3 regions of the Lactobacillus helsingborgensis genome follow, and region 1 is predicted to be linked to each of the others. Evidence: predicted binding sites of a transcription regulator. Region 1 holds the regulator's gene; each other region holds the start of a gene.
The links. The regulator HrcA, encoded in region 1, represses chaperone genes, less so after heat shock. The targets are predictions, from matches to a motif close to TTAGCACTCNNNNNNNNNGAGTGCTAA.

Region 1 (6,184 bases):
AAGCAGGATGCAAATCGTAATAAGTAAGAAAAGCGCTGTTGGGCGCTTTTTTCATGGTTAAGGTAAACATAATGATAAACGGTATTTTAGTGATAGATAAAGATCAGGGCATGACGAGTGCAGATGTTGTCTATCATTTACGCAAGGTGTTGCACATTAAAAAAATTGGTCATGCTGGGACTCTTGATCCAGATGTTACAGGCGTATTGCCTATTGCAATTGGTCAGGCTACAAAATTGATTGAACTAATGCATCGACAAAATAAAAAATATGTTGGGCAAGGAATTCTAGGCTTTTCTACTGATAGTTGTGACACTAGTGGGAAAATATTAAGCTCTCAGAAACTCACTCAAAAAATTGCGGCAACTGAAATTAAAAAAGCAATGCAGGAATTTACCGGAGAAATCGAGCAAGTGCCGCCAATCTACTCTGCGGTGAGAGTGAATGGGAAACATCTCTATGAATATGCCAGAGCCGGCATAAGTGTTGAGCGACCTAAGAGAAAAGTGCATATCACTAATTATGAACTTGAACAGGAACCATTTTTTGATGACGAAAAAGGTCAAGAAACTTTTAGTTTTCAAATAGAATGTAGTAAGGGTACGTATGTAAGGTCATTAGTTAATGATCTGGGAACTAAGCTGGGTGTACCAGCAGTGATGAAGACTTTAAGGCGTACAGCAAGTTCGGGTTTTGATTTGGAGCAGGCAGTTAAATTGTCTACAATAATTGAGCATCCTGAACGCGTCACTGAATTTATTCAGCCATTAGATGCTTTTTTCAAGGACTATAGTCACTCTGATCTCAGTGAAACGGATTGGACTAAGGTCAAAAATGGCGCTGCTATTTCCTTGAAAACGAATGCAAAAAAGGTGGCATTACGGTACAATAATAGCGTTAAGGCAATTTATCAGAAAGATGGTACCATGTATCGCCCTTATTTAATGCTTTTACAAAATGAATAAGTGAATGAAGGTCTTATTATGGAAATAATCCATTTAACATATCCCATTAAGAAAAATATCTTCCCCCAGAAAATAGTTCTTGCTTTGGGTTTTTTCGACGGCGTTCATCGGGGACACCAAGAAATAATAAAAGCTGCTAAAAAAAAGGCGCAAGCAAAACATTTACCTCTTGTTGTGATGACGTTTGATCGCCACCCCAAAGAAATTTATCAAAATAAAAACGTTACCTACATTGATACCTTGTCGGAAAAGGCATATAAAATGCAAAAGCTTGATGTCGATTATTTATTAGTAATGCACTTTAATAACGCATTTTGCCAGCTGACGCCACAAGAATTTGTGGACGAAATCATTGTTAAATTGCGCACTGATACTGTCGTTGCCGGCTTTGACTATACCTATGGGCCCAAAAATATAGCCAATATGAAAAACTTCCCTGAATTTGCTCAAGGCAGATTTGCTATAGTTGATGTCCCGAAACAGTCTTATGACGGAGAAAAAATTGGTTCAACGGAAATAAAAAAGGCGATTAGTGCTGGAGAAATGGAATTAGCAGCTAAATTGTTAGGTTTTCCTTATCTAATGTCTGGCTATATTGGACATGGGCTGCGCAATGGGCATAAATTAGGTTATCCAACGGCAAATTTAATTTGGGAGCCCAAAAAAGTAGTCCCTAAAGTAGGAGTTTATGCCACCAAAACTAAAATTAGAGGAAAATGGTATGACTCTATGACAAGTGTTGGTTATAATGTCACTATCAATGATGGTCAAAAACTATATATTGAATCAAATTTATTTGGTTTTGATCAAGAAGCTTATGATGAGGAAATGCTAATTAAATGGTATAAGTATACCCGTGGCGAAATTAAGTTTGATAGTTTGAAGGAATTAAAAGAGCAGATGAGTCAGGACAAGTCAGAAATTAAAAATTATTTTGTAAATCATAAGTAATTATATTATCAGACTTAAAAGATAACGGTTTTTAATAAAAAAGTTAGCACTCAGCTTGACATTCTGCTAAAAGCTAGTATCATAATAATTGTTAGCACCTGAGAAGATTGAGTGCTAAAAGTGAGGGCGATATTTATGTTGACCGAACGTCAAGAATTAATTTTAAAAACAATTATCAATGATTTCACGCAGACACATGATCCTGTTGGTTCAAAAACAGTCATGAATCAGTTGCCAATTAAAGTTTCGAGCGCAACAATTCGCAACGAAATGGCCGTTTTAGAAGAAAAGGGCTTAATCGAAAAAACCCATTTGTCAAGTGGTCGTGTTCCTTCTACTGAAGGGTACAGGTACTACCTTGATAACTTGGTAGAGCCCTTACAAATATCTTCTTCTGTTTATAAGAGAATCATTAATCAACTAGATCAGCCATTTCATCAGGTAAATGACATTGTGCAGGAAGCTGCCAAAATTTTGTCTGATTTGACTAATTACACTGCTTTTGCGGAAGGTCCTGAAAATAGTGATTTAACTATTTCAGGATTTAGAATAGTCCCGCTTTTTAGTAGACAAATAATGGCCATTCTAGCAACTAGTGACGGTGATGTTCATAATCAAGTCTATACGTTACCATATAATGTTCATGGTGATGAGATTGAACGTGCCGTTCGAATGATTAACGATGAATTGGCAGGTAAAACTCTAAGTGAAGTAACACCTGAATTTCTGGAACAGACTTTAGGTAAAAAACTTAAAGTTAGTCATGTTGCCGAATTAATTGAATTGGTAAAAGATGTTATTAGTGATGCTGCTAGTGAGCAAATGTACGTTGATGGTCAGATTAATTTGCTCAATAATATTTCTTTAAGCGATGTTTCTAATTTACGTTCATTATATGAGTTGATTGAGCACAATGATTTGATTTCAAGTATTTTGAATAGTGAAACAAGTTTAAAAAGTGATAGGTACCCAGTAAAAGTAAGTTTAGGCTCTGAACTTTCAAATGACTTGTTAAAAGATTACAGTCTGCTTACAGCTGAGTACAGTGTCGGCTCACATGGCAAAGGCATAATAGCTTTACTTGGACCTGATAACATGCCATATTCACAAGTAATAGGACTCCTTGAATACTTTAGAAACGAGTTAGCAAAAAAGTTGCTTGAATATTATGGTAGATTTAAATAAAGGAGGTTAGCCTTGAGTAAGGAAGAAAAAACCAAAAAAGACGTAGATGAAAATCAACGTCATTCTGAGAAAACCCAGTCACCAAAAACAGATTCAAAATCTGAGGCTAACAAGAAAACGAAGCTTGAAACTTCAGAAACAAAAATTAAAGAAAAATTGACTAAGTTACAGGCGGAAAAAGATGATCTTGAAGATAAGTTCTTGCGCAGTCAAGCAGAAATGCAAAATATGCAAAATCGTTATAATAACGAGAGAGCACAACTTATTAAATATGAATCACAGTCTTTGGCTAAAGATGTTCTGCCAGCAATGGACAATTTAGAACGAGCTTTAGCTACCAAAGTTGATGACGAAGCATCAAAGCAACTTAAAAAGGGTGTACAAATGACCCTTGATTCACTGGTTAAAGCGATGAAGGATCACGGAATTAGTGAAATTACAGCTGAAGGTGTAAAATTTGATCCTAATTTACATCAGGCTGTTCAAACAGTTGCTGCTGAAAATGACGATCAAAAAGATCATGTTGTGCGAGTTTTGCAAAAGGGTTATTTATACAAAGATCGTACTTTAAGACCAGCAATGGTTGTTGTAGCACAATAATTGAAAGGAAGCATATCAATGTCAAAAGTTATCGGAATTGACCTCGGAACTACCAACTCAGCGGTTGCTGTTCTTGAGGGTAAGGAACCCAAAATTATTACTAACCCAGAAGGAAATCGGACAACTCCTTCAGTAGTAGCTTTCAAGGATGGAGAAATTCAAGTCGGTGAAGTTGCTAAGAGACAAGCAATTACCAATCCTAATACTATTTCTTCAATTAAGCGCCACATGGGTGAAGCTGATTATAAGGTGAAGATTGGAGATAAAGCGTACACTCCGCAAGAAATTTCAGCAATGATCTTGCAGTATATCAAGAAATTCTCCGAGGATTATTTAGGTGAAAAAGTAACAGAAGCCGTTATTACAGTTCCTGCATACTTTAATGACGCCCAACGTCAAGCTACTAAGGATGCTGGTAAAATTGCTGGCCTTGATGTTAAGAGAATCATTAACGAACCTACTGCATCTTCCCTTGCTTACGGTCTTGACAAAGATGCTGAAGACGAAAAAGTTTTAGTTTACGACCTCGGTGGTGGTACTTTTGATGTTTCCGTTTTGCAATTAGGTGACGGTGTGTTCCAAGTTCTTTCAACTAATGGTGATACTCACCTTGGTGGTGATGACTTCGATAACAAGATTATTGATTGGTTGATTAAGAACTTTAAAGATGAAAATGGTGTTGACCTTTCTAAAGATAAAATGGCTTTACAAAGGTTAAAGGATGCTGCTGAAAAGGCTAAGAAAGATCTTTCTGGTGTATCTTCAACTCATATTTCATTACCATTCATTTCTGCTGGCGAATCTGGTCCATTACACCTAGAAGCTGACTTAACTAGGGCAAAATTTGATGAATTAACTTCTGACTTAGTTGATAAGACTAAGATTCCGTTTGACAATGCGTTAAAAGATGCTGAATTAACAGTTAATGATATTGACAAGGTTATTTTAAACGGTGGTTCTACTCGTATTCCTGCTGTGCAAGAAGCTGTTAAGAAGTGGGCGGGTAAAGAACCTGATCACTCAATTAACCCAGACGAAGCTGTTGCTTTAGGTGCTGCTATTCAAGGTGGTGTCATTTCTGGTGACGTTAAGGATGTTGTTTTACTTGATGTAACTCCTCTTTCACTTGGTATTGAAACTATGGGTGGTGTATTTACCAAGTTAATTGAGAAGAATACGACAATCCCAACCTCCAAGAGTCAAATCTTCTCTACTGCTGCTGATAATCAACCAGCTGTTGACGTGCACGTATTGCAGGGTGAGCGTCCAATGGCTGCTGATGACAAGACTTTAGGTCGTTTCGAATTAACTGATATTCCAGCAGCTCCTCGTGGTGTGCCACAAATTCAAGTTACTTTTGATATTGACAAGAACGGTATCGTTAATGTTTCTGCTAAGGATATGGGAACCGGTAAAGAACAAAAGATTACTATCAAGAGTTCATCCGGTTTATCCGATGAAGAAATTAAGAAGATGCAAAAAGAAGCTGAAGAACATGCTGAAGAGGATAAGAAGAAGAAAGAAGAAGTTGACCTACGTAACGAAGTTGACCAATTAATCTTCTCCACTGAAAAGACTCTCAAAGATGTTAAAGGTAAAGTATCTGATGACGACACCAAGAAAGTACAAGATGCACTTGATGCTTTGAAGAAGGCACAAAAAGACAACAATTTGGATGAAATGAAGTCTAAGAAAGATGAATTATCCAAAGTTGCTCAAGACCTAGCAGTCAAATTGTACCAAGCTAATGGTGGGGCTCAAGGTGCACAAGGTCAAGCCGGTCCACAAGCGGGTCCCCAAAATCCTGGTTCACAAGATGGTAATTCAGGTAGCGGTTCCGCAGGTGAAGGCGAGTTTCATAAGGTAGACCCAGATAAGTAAAGGGTTTATAATTGAATAAATTAGAAAAGAACTGCCAAGAAAAGTAGTTCTTTTCTTTTGTAAAGTTAAGGAGCTTATAGATGGCACAAGAAGATTACTATAGCGTGCTTGGTGTTGATCGTAATGCCAGTGATAAAGAAATTACCTCTGCTTATCGTAAACTTGCCAAAAAATATCACCCCGACTTAAATCACGAACCGGGTGCGGAAGAAAAATATAAAGAGGTTAATGAAGCCTACGAAGTCTTACACGATAAACAAAAGAAAGCCCAATATGATCAATTTGGTTCTGCAGGAGTCAATGGTCAAGGCGGCTTTGGTGGTGCGGGCCAAGGATATGGTGATTTTGGCGGCTTCGGCGACTTTGGTGATATTTTTAATGATTTCTTCGGTGGTGCAACAGGAGCTAACCAGCGTCGTGCTAATCCAACAGCACCAACACGTGGTGAAGATTTAGACTATACTCTGACAATTGATTTCATGGATGCTATTACCGGCAAAAAGACGCAGGTTTCTTACACTCGCAGTGAAACTTGCCCAACTTGCAAAGGGAATGGGGCAGAAAAAGGCACACACCCAATAACTTGCGATAAGTGTAATGGT
Region 2 (6,184 bases), 480 kb from region 1:
TCCTGATCAGCTTGATCCCGCTATGGCTAATAGCCGTAACCTTTTGGTCAAAGATCGCTACGGTCAACCATTATTCTTATTTGAAAACCAATTTGCTGAGCGCTTCTTCCGGGATAAGTATCCTGACGTGAAATTAACAGAAAAGCTCTAAATAAAAAACTGGCATTAAGCCAGTTTTTTTATTTATCAATGTGAATTTCAATTACATGTTGACTTTTGTCAAAAGTTAAAACATAGGAAGGATTTTTTTGTTTAACTAATCGTTCAATTACAAATTCTGTTTCATCTTTACGGACGCGTCGATTGTGGTTTTCCAAGACAATCCCGATAGCTTTATCACTTTCGGTGTATATAACAGAGGTATTGCCTAGAGAATATACTTTAACATAATTTACATTAGTGGTATTTAGTTGACTATGAACAAGGTCCCGATAACTATTGGTTACATCTATCAAATGCATGGATTTCACCCGTTTCTTCTAGTAGCTCTTTTTTATTTTAGTATACAACTAATCATAACTTTTTTCTTTAATAAAAAGCATGATTATCATAATTTGCAATAATCATGCTTAGTGAAAAATTAATTTAACTAATTATTTTCGGTGTTAGCCTCGGTATCACCGGTATTTTCATCATTACTAATCACAATTTTGCCATCAGCTACGCTAGCTAATAAGCGCTTAGCTGCAGGATGATCCAGTTTATAGTCTGCCACTTTGTCTTCAATTTCTTCTTGAATAGTTCTCCTAAGAGGTCTTGCACCCATAGCTGGGTTATAACCTTCTTCGACCAATTTGTTCTTTGCTTCATCGCTAACAGTAATCTGTAAACCTTGGTTTTTAACCATATCGTTGACTTCTGTTAACATCAAATTGACAATTTTTACTAAGTCTTCCTTAGTTAATTCGTTAAATTCGATTACATCATCCAGACGGTTGAGAAATTCCGGCTTAAAGAACTGGCTCATTGAACTTCTTGCTGAATCAGGCTTATCATTAGCATTTTCAGCAGTAAAGCCGACACTGGTATTTTTAATACCCTGACCCGCGTTAGAAGTCATGATGATAATAGTATCTTTAAATGAAACCGTTCTTCCCTGTGAATCAGTTAAACGACCGTCATCAAGTATTTGTAAGAACAAATTCATAACAGCAGGATCAGCTTTTTCGATTTCGTCAAGCAGTATTAGGCTGTATGGGTGACGACGTACTCGTTCAGTAAGTTGTCCAGCTTCTTCATAACCAACATAACCCGGAGCAGAACCGATCAATTTAGAAACAGAGTATGACTCCATGTATTCAGACATATCAAACCGAATTAAAGCATTTTCTGAACCAAACATTTGTTTAGCCAGTTGTTTGGCAAGTTCGGTTTTACCAACTCCCGTTGGTCCTACAAAGAGGAAGGAGCCGATTGGTCTACCAGATTTGTTAAAACCGATCCGATTCCGGCGAATTGCCCGCGCCAACTTGTCAACGGCTTTGTCTTGACCGATAACATGCGCTTTAAGATTTGGTGCCAAGTTTTGTAACTGATTTTCTTCCTGCTTTTGCAAATCGCCAACAGGGATACCAGTCTTTTCTTCGACAATCTTGTTCATAATCTTACTGGTGATTACCGGAGATTTATCTGGATCAACTTTTTGATCCTTCATTTTATTATATTTTTCAATTTGGTCGCGGTAATATGCGGCCTTTTCGTAGTCTTCATTCTTTAATGATTCCTGCTTTAATTTTTGCGCTGCTTCAATCCGTTCCTTCATTTTTTCTTTATCAACATAAGGAATGGTTAAATTCATTCGTGAACCAGCTTCATCGAGTAAGTCAATGGCTTTATCAGGTAAAAACCGGTCTTGAATGTAACGCTCAGACAATTCTGCAGCAGCTTTGATCGCATCATCGGTATAGTGAACGTGATGATAATCTTCGTAACGCTTTTGAATGCCCTTTAAAATACGGATGGTTTCAGCTACTGACGGTTCTTTGACATCAACAGGTTGGAAACGTCTGGCTAAAGCAGAATCTTTTTCAATTTCGCGATATTCTTTTAAAGTGGTAGCGCCAACAAGTTGTAAGTCACCACGAGCGAGGGCAGGTTTAATGATGTTGCCGGCATCCATTCCGCCTTCGGCATTGCCAGCACCAACGATTTCATGAATCTCATCAATAAAGAGAATAATATCATCATGGCCTTGTACTTCTTTAAGTAGTTGCTGCATACGCTGTTCAAATTGACCACGAATACCTGTACCTTGAACTAAAGAAACTACATTTAGTGATATGATTCTTTTATCTTGTAGCTTGGCAGGTACCGAGCCATCGACAATTTGTTGGGCCAAGCCTTCGACTACAGCTGTTTTACCGACACCGGCTTCACCAATTAAGACTGGGTTGTTTTTAGTTCTGCGGTTCAGAATTTCTATCACGCGCGCAATTTCTTTATCACGGCCAATTACTGGATCGATTTTGCCTTTTCTTGCTAGAGCGGTTAGATCTGTTCCGTACTGATCAAGCAGTGACCGACCACCGCCAGCACCATTATTGCCGTTAGCGTTGCCCGGACCACCAGTACTCATTCTAGGATCCCCTGGGTTACCAGCGTTGCCATTATAGTTGAAGAAATCGCTGAGATCGCCGAAGAAGCCGTTATTGTCATTGTTCATATTAATATTTCCTTGTTGTTTAAGTTGTTGATAACATTGTCCACATAAATTAATTTCTCGACGCTGTCCATTAACTTCTGCAAAAAGGTGAATGGAGGCTGGTCGTTTTTGACAATTTTGACAAAGCAATTATATTACCGCCTTTCATATCAATTTACTAAATTATATAATTAGCACTCGCAATAATCAAGTGCTAAAACTTATTTCTTATTATTTGTAAGTAGCCTAAATATGATAAAATAATTCTAGGCAAAATCAAAAAATTGCTTTAATGATATCGGTTTAAAAAAAGCGGTGGTAAAATGGATTATCAAAAAATTTTAGAGCAGTTGGCAAATGGGGAACTTGATCATTACGAAGTTGGCCCGCAAAATGCTTTTGAATTTCAAGCTGCACTAAGGTCTTTTGGCAAAAGGCAAAATATAACCGGAAAGGCTTTGAGGGGCGGTAAAATAATTTATTCGCAAACCAAGACTGAAGTTTAATGATGTAAACTGTTACATTTATGTTGTCTAATTCACAAAAAAATGATAGTCTAAGTAGGCGAATAGGTATTTACTACCGGTTTGATTTTTTGAATTCAAAGGAGATATATATAATGGAAAAACGCGATTTTCATGTTGTTGCAGAAACAGGTATTCATGCTCGTCCAGCTACATTGCTAGTACAAGCTGCTTCTAAGTTTGGTTCAGATATCAACTTGGAATACAATGGTAAATCAGTTAACTTAAAGTCAATCATGGGTGTTATGTCACTTGGTGTTGGTAAGAATGCTGATGTTACTATCAGTGCTGATGGTGATGATGAAAAAGATGCAATCAATGCTATTTCTGAAACAATGAAAAAAGAGGGTTTGGCTGAATAATGACCAAGACATTAAAAGGAATTGCTGCAAGTGATGGCATTGCTGTAGCACCAGCTTATCTCTTGGTTGAACCAGATCTTTCATTCACCAAAGCCACAGTTAGTGATGTTGATAGTGAATTAGCTCGTTATAAAGAAGCAATTTCAGTTTCTACTGCTGAAGTTGAAAAAATTCGCGATAGTGCGAAGAAGAGTTTAGGTGAAGATGAAGCTCAAGTCTTTGAAGCTCACTTAATGATTCTAAATGATCCTGAGTTTACGGGTGCAATTGAAAATGAAATTAAGGAGCAGAAGGTTAATAGTGAAGCTGCTCTTGATGAAACTGCGCAAAAATTCATTACAATTTTTGAAGGCATGACTGATAACGAATACATGCAGCAGCGTGCAGCTGATGTGCGCGATGTTTCTAAGAGAATCATGGCTCACTTACTGGGTAAAGAATTACCAAATCCAGCTTCTATTGACCATGAAGTTGTAGTGGTTGCTCACGACTTAACCCCTAGTGATACGGCTCAATTAAATAAGAAATACGTTAAGGGCTTTGTTACAGACATTGGTGGTAGAACTGCGCACTCAGCAATTATGGCACGTTCTTTGGAATTGCCAGCAGTTGTCGGTACAGATTCTATTACCAAAGATGTTCAAAATGGTGAGACTGTTGCAGTTAACGGTCTTAATGGTGACGTGATTGTAGATCCAACTGATAGTCAAATCGCTGATTATAAGCAAAAGAGTGCTGATTTCTTAAAGCAAAAGGCTGAATGGGAAAAATTAAAGAATGAACCTTCTGTCACAGCTGATGGCAAGAAGTTCACAATTGCTGCTAATATTGGTACACCAAATGATATGCAGGGTGTAAACGATAATGGTGCTGAAGCCGTTGGATTATACAGAACTGAGTTCTTGTATATGGATTCAAAAGACTTCCCGACCGAAGACGAACAATTTGAAGCCTACAAGGAAGTTATTGAAGGAATGCACGGTAAACAAGTTATTATCAGAACCATGGATATTGGTGGCGATAAGCATCTTGACTACTGGGATTTGCCAGATGAAATGAACCCATTCTTAGGTGTGCGTGCTATTAGACTTTCACTTCAAAATGAAGAAATCTTCCGTACACAACTAAGAGCTCTTTTGCGCGCATCAGCTTATGGTAAGTTGGGAATTATGTTCCCAATGATTGGTACTTTAGGCGAATTACGCAAGGCTAAAGCAATTTTGACAGAGGAGCAAGAAAAATTAGCAGCTAAAGGCGTTAAAATGGGTTCTGACTTAGAAGTTGGAATGATGATTGAAGTTCCTGCCGCTGCTGTTTTAGCTGATCAACTTGCTAAAGAAGTTGATTTCTTCTCAATCGGTACTAATGACTTGATCCAATACACAATGGCTGCCGACCGTGGCAATGATAATGTTTCTTATCTTTACCAACCAGCCAACCCATCAGTTTTACGCTTAATTAAGCACACAATTGATGCAGCTCATGAAAATGGCATTTGGTGTGGCATGTGTGGTGAAGCAGCTGGAGACAGCACAATGTTCCCAATCCTGCTTTCAATGGGATTAGACGAATATTCAATGAGTGCTACTTCAATTTTGCGCATTAGAAGTTTAATGAAGAAGTTGAACACTAATGATATTAAGGAATTAGCTAATAAAGCTTGTTACGTTTCAGAAACTGCTGAAGAAAATGAGCAGTTAGTTAGTGACTTAATGAAAAAAGTGGACAAATAAATATTGATTAAAAAAAGGATACATTCATAAAAATTTAATGTGTCCTTTTTTAATTTCTTTAATCTTTCTTGGTAAAAAAGTCATAGAATATTCACTTTTAAAAATTACCATAAAATTATAGTTAGTTATGGAAAATCTACTTACAAAAAAGAAGTAGTATGCTATAATAATTTAGAAGACTAATTCTGAAGGAGCGTGAAATATATGGTCAATTTATATATATCTCCGAGCTGTACATCATGCCGTAAAGCAAAGGCTTGGCTAAAAAAACATGACATTCCTTTTAAGGAAAGAAATATTTTTTCTGAGCCTTTAACTAAAGAAGAGCTTTTACAAATTTTACGTATGACCGAAAATGGTACTGAAGAAATTATTTCTACGCGTTCAAGAGCATTTCAACAATTAAAAGTAAATCTTGATGACTTGTCAATCGATCAACTACTTGACTTGGTTGAAAAGAATCCAAGTCTTTTAAGACGTCCAATAATTATGGATGACCGTCGACTTCAAGTTGGCTATAACGAAGACGAGATCAGACGCTTTTTACCTAGAAAAGTCCGTCGTCTTGAACTTGAAGAAATGCAAAAAATTGCAGATCTATAAAATTCATGAAAGTTTAAAATAAAAGCGTTAGTTTTTAAACTAACGCTTTTATTTTATTGGGAAAGTACGCTACAATAGAACAAAGAACCTGATGGAGGTGAGAACTCATGCAAGTAGATCATATTAACGACAACACAATTCGCGTGAGAATAGGTAAAAAAGAACTGGCTAATCGTGGACTTAAAGTTTTAGATTTACTGGGCGATAAAAATAAAATTCAACATTTCTTTTATTCGATTTTGGACGAAATAGATACTGATCACTCATTTAGTCAGGATGCGCCGGTTACTTTTCAAGTAATGCCTAATAATGGTGGACTTG
Region 3 (6,184 bases), 220 kb from region 1:
GCTACATATGCGGAATAATTGCCTTTAAAGACAGTTAATTTGCCAAACTGCAATTCAAAAATTTGAGTTGCTAAATTATCCAAAAAATATTGGTCGTGGGAAACCACCAAGATAGCTCCAGTATAGCTTTTTAGGTAGTTTTCGAGCCAATCTAATGTGTCTAAATCAAGGTAATTGGTCGGTTCGTCCAATAACAATAACGGTGGTTTACGCAAAAGCAGCTTCACAAATGCCAGTCTGGTTTTTTCTCCTCCAGAAAGGCTGCCAATCTTTTTTGACCAAGTTGCTTCTGGGAAGTTGAACCCGTTTAAAATACTTTTAATATCCGCTTGATAGGTATATCCGCCTTGTTGTTCAAAGTCGAATTGCAACTGGTCGTATTGTTTTAACAATTCTGCATTTTGGGGACTTGCAGCCATTTTCTTTTGTAAATCTGCTATTTTTTGGCTCATATTAATTAAAGGGGCAAATACACTGAGCATTTCTTCCCAAATAGTTTTACTTTCGCCTAAAGCATTTTCCTGAGCAATATAACCCACAGCGATATTTTTATTGATAGTGAATTCACCATGCGTGGCTTCTTCTTCACCGGTCATAATCTTAAGTAATGTTGTCTTACCAACACCATTAGGTCCAATAAGACCTATTCTTGCATTCGCGTCAATTGAAAAATTGACATTTTTAAATAACGTATTGGCACCAAATTGTTTTTCTAAATCGTGCCCTTGTGCAATTATCATAATTTTTCACCTAGAAACCATTTTAGCATACTGACTAGATTTCTTGTGTGAGAGTTTTGAAGGTTAATATAAAAAGAATTACTGTTTGTGTTTAGCTGACACAAAGCTAAGAAAGAATTGTCATTATGTAAATTCTCTATTATTGAGAGCATTGCTGAAAATAACATGGTATAGATTTTTGCTCAAAATATGTTATTTGTAGCTAAAAAACGGTAGATTGTGAAAAAAACATTTGCAAATGGCATAAATTTATAGGTAGAATAATAGTAATTGCTGAATAATTCACAAAAACGAAATATATACTATACTTAATCAATTGGAGGCTTTTAAATGGAAAAGATCAAGATACCCACAGCAACGGCTAAAAGACTGCCTTTATACTACCGCTATTTAATTATTTTGAATGAAGCTGGTAAAGAAAAAGTGTCATCGACTGAATTGTCAGAAGCAGTTCAAGTTGACAGTGCTTCAATTAGACGTGACTTTTCCTACTTCGGTGCTTTGGGTAAGCGTGGTTATGGCTATGATGTTAAGAGCTTGCTTTCTTTTTTCAAGAAGATTTTAAATCAAGATACTTTGACTAATGTCGCTTTAGTTGGAGTTGGTAATTTGGGGCATGCCTTACTGAATTACAATTTCAAACGTACTAATAATATCCGTATCTCTTGCGCATTTGACATTGATCAAAGGATCACGGGAAAAATACTGAGTGGCGTTCCGGTTTATGAAATGGGAGAGTTAAAAAAACAACTTAGTGATCAACAAATCTCTATTGCTATCTTAACTGTACCTTCTGCCACTGCGCAAAAGACGGCTGATGACATGGTTGAAGCTGGTATTAGGGGGATTATGAATTTTACTCCTATTCGTTTATCTGCTCCCTCCGGCATTAGAATTCAAAACGTTGACTTAGCCACTGAATTGCAAACTCTTATTTATTTTCTTGATTCTGATAAAAACAATAAATAATAGTAATCATACCAAAAAGTTATTAAACAAACGAATTAGCACTTTAAACAAAAAAGTGCTAATTTTTTCTTGCATTTTTTGGGAAAAGGGGTTATTATCATAGATGTAAGTTAGCACTTGATGAGCAAGAGTGCTAACGGCACATTAAATTAACAAAAATTAATTGTAGGAGGGACAAACGTGTTACAACCAATTGGTGATCGCGTGATCGTAAAAGTTAAAGAAGAAGAAGAAAAAACTGTAGGCGGAATCGTCCTAGCTTCTAATGCTAAACAAAAGCCAACCGAAGGTGAAGTTGTTGCTGTCGGTGAAGGTAATTATGCTGAAAATGGCAGTAAAATACCTATGACTGTTAAGGAAGGCGACGTTGTTTTATACGATAAGTATTCCGGTACAGATGTTAAATACGATGGTGAAAAATATTTAGTCCTTCATGAAAAAGATATTTTAGCAATTGTTAAGTAATTAAGGAGCGCATAAAAATATGGCAAAAGATATTAAATTTTCAGAAAAAGCAAGACGTTCCCTATTAAAGGGCGTTGATAAATTAGCTGACACTGTTAAGGCAACTATTGGTCCTAAGGGTAGAAACGTTGTTTTAGAGCAATCATACGGCAACCCTGACATTACAAACGATGGTGTAACTATTGCCAAAGCAATTGAGTTAAAAGACCACTATGAGAACATGGGTGCTAAGTTAGTTGCTGAAGCAGCACAAAAAACTAATGATATTGCCGGTGACGGTACTACTACTGCTGTTGTTTTGACTCAAGCAATTATTCGCGAAGGCATGAAGAATGTTACCGCTGGTGCTAACCCTGTAGGTGTTCGTCGTGGTATTGAAAAAGCTACTAAGGCTGTAGTTAACGAATTACACAAGATTAGTCACACTGTTTCTTCAAAAGACCAAATTGCCCAAGTTGCTTCTGTATCTTCAGCTTCCAAAGAAGTTGGTGATTTAATCGCTGATGCAATGGAAAAGGTTGGTAATGATGGTGTTATTACTATTGAAGATTCACGTGGTATTGAAACTGAATTGTCAGTAGTTGAAGGTATGCAATTTGACCGTGGTTACCTGTCACAATACATGGTAACTGACAACGACAAGATGGAAGCTGATCTTGACAATCCATATATTTTAATTACTGATAAGAAGATTTCCAATATCCAAGACATTTTGCCATTGTTACAAGAAATTGTGCAACAAGGTAAATCATTACTGATTATTGCTGACGATGTTTCAGGCGAAGCTTTACCAACATTAGTTTTGAACAAGATTCGTGGTACATTTAACGTTGTTGCTGTTAAGGCTCCTGGCTTTGGTGACCGTCGTAAAGAACAACTGCAAGATATTGCCGCTTTAACTGGTGGTACAGTAATTACTGATGATTTAGGACTTGAATTAAAAGACACTAAGATTGATCAATTAGGTCAAGCTCGTCGCATTACTGTTACTAAGGATTCAACAACCATTGTTGATGGTTCTGGCTCTAATGAAGCTATTAAAGATCGTGAAGATTCTATCAGAAAGCAAATTGAAGAAACTACTTCAGACTTTGACAAGAAGAAACTGCAAGAACGTTTAGCTAAATTAACTGGTGGTGTAGCTGTTATCCATGTTGGTGCTGCTACTGAAACTGAATTAAAAGAACGCAGATACCGTATTGAAGATGCTTTGAACTCAACCCGTGCTGCTGTTGACGAAGGTTACGTTGCCGGTGGTGGTACTGCATTAGTAGATGTTAAAGATGCAGTTAAAGACCTTAAAGGTGATAATGCCGATGAACAAACTGGAATCAACATTGTTTTAGAGGCATTGACTGCTCCAGTTCGTCAAATCGCTGACAATGCCGGTGAAGACGGCTCAGTTATCTTGAACAAGCTTGAAGGTCAAGATAATGAAGTTGGTTATAACGCAGCTAATGGCAAATGGGAAAACATGGTTGAAGCCGGAATTATTGACCCAACCAAGGTAACTCGTACTGCTTTACAAAATGCTGCTTCAATTGCTGCTTTGCTTCTGACTACTGAAGCAGTTGTTGCCGAAATACCAGAAGATAAACCTGCTGCTGATCCTAATGCTGCAGGCGCTGGCAATCCAGGTGTAATGTAATCTAGTTTTTATTAGTTATTTAATAAATCCTACTAGCAACCCTGTGGGGCTTGCTAATAGGATTTTTATTTTTTAAAATTAGTTTTAAAAATTAAATTGTTAGTCAGGATTTTTCACTAGAAAGGAAAATTAGTGGAATATTTAAGTTTATTAGGTGTTGTAGTAATAGTGGTAGGCTTTGCTTTTGGCCTTGATACAATCGCTGTTGTCGTAATTTCCGCTTTAGTTACTGCATTAGTTTCAGGAATAGATTTTACTTCTTTTTTAACTATCTTAGGTAAAGGTTTTATGGATAACAGAATGGTTTCACTGTTCTTTTTAACATTACCTACAATTGGCATTTTAGAAAGACATGGTTTAAAGCAGGCAGCAGTTAACCTCATTCAAAAAATGAAGAAATTAACTCCTGGACGCATTTTTGATATTTACATGGCAATACGTGAAATTGCTGGTGCTTTTGGTATTTCGCTGCAGGGTCATGTGCAGTTCATAGCACCCTTGATAAATCCTATGGCGCAAGCTGCTGGAAAAGTTAACGGTGAACTAACACCGCTTGAAATGGATAAAATCAAGGGAAGGGCTGCTGCTACTGAGAATTTTGGTAATTTCTTTGCCCAAAATCTCTTTGTGGCCTCATCTAGTGTTTTACTTATTTCAAGTACGATGAAATCACTAGGACACCCAGTTAGTCCATCAGGAATAGTTTTATACACATTTCCAGTAGCAATTATCAGCTATATTCTATGTTTGTTTTACAATCACGCTTTTGACAAAAAGTTAATGAAACATAAAGAAAAATAGGAGAAAAGATGGATACTTTAATTAATAATATTTTATTAGCCTTCTATATTTTAATCGGCCTCTTCTTTTTAGCTGCTGCTATTGAATCTTGGCGTGATGAAACTAATCCTGTTCGTTGGGGTACAGGAGCATTCTGGTTCTTATTTGCCGTACTGTTTTGTGCCGGGCAATGGCTGCCAAATGCTGTCAACGGCGGTATCATTCTGGTGATTGCTTTATTGTCCTTGTTTAAACAAGTGCGTGTTGGTCATATAAAAAGTTTAGATGAAAAAGTGGCTACCAAAACTATTAAGCGTATTGGTAATTGGATTTTCTTACCCAGTATTTTATTAGCCGTATTGGCTTTAGTAATTGCTCAATTTACTAACTTAGGTGGGCAAGTGGGAATTGGCGTTGCTGCAATTGTTTCTTTAATTGTTGCCCAATTTCTAACCAAATCGAATGGCAAAGTTGTTTATGAAGATACACAAAGAATGGTTCGTTCGGTTGGATCTGCAGGAATTTTGCCGCAATTGCTTGCTACTTTGGGAGTTGTATTTACAGCTTCCGGCGTGGGACAAGTAACTGCTAAAGCCATTTCCGGTCTTTTCCCAATTGGAAATCACTTATTAGGAGTGACCTTGTACTGTGTTGCTATGGCATTATTTACTGCAATTATGGGCAATGCATTTGCTGCCTTTGCTGTTATTACTGCTGGTATCGGTATCCCTTTTGTTGTGGCTCAAGGCGGTTCACCTGTAATTGTTGCCGCTTTGGGGATGACATCAGGTTATTGTGGTACTTTGTTGACTCCTATGGCAGCTAACTTTAACACTTTGCCAGTTGCGCTGATGGAAATGAAAGACCAGTTGGGCGTGATTAAGCAGCAATTTCCAATTGCAATTAGTATGCTGATTATTCAAATTATTCTAATGTATGTTCTGGCATTTTAAATAGTAAGGAGAAAAATAATGAAGATTTTAGTCACTGGATTTGATCCGTTTGGTGAAGACGAAATTAACCCTGCAATAGAGGCAGTAAAAAGATTAGATGATGAAATTGCGGGTGCACAAATAGTTAAATTGGAAATTCCTACTGTTTTTGGCGAATGTGCTAATGTGGTCCACGAAGCAATCCTTAAGGAAAAGCCCGACTATGTTTTAAATATCGGTCAAGCTGGCGGTCGTTTTGCGTTGACCCCTGAGCGTGTAGCTATCAATTTTGATGATGGTCGTATTGCTGATAATAAGGGTTACCAACCAATTGCTACGCCAATTCATGAAGACGGACAAAACGCTTATTTCACCCAACTTCCGGTTAAAGCAATGGCCCGGGCAATTCGGGATGCAGGTTTACCAAGTTCTGTTTCTACTACCGCTGGTACTTTTGTCTGCAACCATATTATGTACCAAGTTCAATATATGATTGATAAGGAATTTCCTGATCTTAAAGCTGGCTTTATGCATATTCCTTATTTGCCGGAACAGGTTGTAGCTAAACCGGAAACTCCTTCTCTAAGTTTGGCAGATGATGTTAAGGGGATCACAGCTGCTATCGGTGCAATTGTAAAAATGGATGGCAA

Region 2: a site for HrcA is predicted at 2,833-2,859, ahead of DLD54_RS02965 (ATP-dependent Clp protease ATP-binding subunit). Genes of this name have one in related genera too.
Region 3: a site for HrcA is predicted at 1,820-1,846, ahead of groES (co-chaperone GroES). Genes of this name have one in related genera too.

The regions. Positions count from the first base shown of each region.
Region 1 is NZ_CP029544.1:1,068,826-1,075,009, reverse strand. Features, by position in the region: gene DLD54_RS05090 (ribosome-binding factor A) at 1-27, shown strand, start outside; gene truB (tRNA pseudouridine(55) synthase TruB) at 72-965, shown strand; gene ribF (riboflavin biosynthesis protein RibF) at 984-1,916, shown strand; gene hrcA (heat-inducible transcriptional repressor HrcA) at 2,052-3,101, shown strand; gene grpE (nucleotide exchange factor GrpE) at 3,114-3,701, shown strand; gene dnaK (molecular chaperone DnaK) at 3,720-5,582, shown strand; gene dnaJ (molecular chaperone DnaJ) at 5,663-6,184, shown strand, end outside.
Region 2 is NZ_CP029544.1:586,767-592,950, forward strand. Features, by position in the region: gene DLD54_RS02955 (peptide chain release factor 3) at 1-151, shown strand, start outside; gene DLD54_RS02960 (DUF1827 family protein) at 180-461, opposite strand; gene DLD54_RS02965 (ATP-dependent Clp protease ATP-binding subunit) at 590-2,791, opposite strand; gene DLD54_RS02970 (hypothetical protein) at 2,965-3,147, shown strand; gene DLD54_RS02975 (phosphocarrier protein HPr) at 3,261-3,527, shown strand; gene ptsP (phosphoenolpyruvate--protein phosphotransferase) at 3,527-5,260, shown strand; gene spxA (transcriptional regulator SpxA) at 5,465-5,863, shown strand; gene DLD54_RS02990 (adaptor protein MecA) at 5,971-6,184, shown strand, end outside.
Region 3 is NZ_CP029544.1:1,291,091-1,297,274, reverse strand. Features, by position in the region: gene DLD54_RS06205 (ABC-F family ATP-binding cassette domain-containing protein) at 1-740, opposite strand, end outside; gene DLD54_RS06200 (redox-sensing transcriptional repressor Rex) at 1,071-1,709, shown strand; gene groES (co-chaperone GroES) at 1,890-2,174, shown strand; gene groL (chaperonin GroEL) at 2,194-3,822, shown strand; gene DLD54_RS06185 (DUF969 domain-containing protein) at 3,955-4,623, shown strand; gene DLD54_RS06180 (DUF979 domain-containing protein) at 4,632-5,555, shown strand; gene pcp (pyroglutamyl-peptidase I) at 5,574-6,184, shown strand, end outside.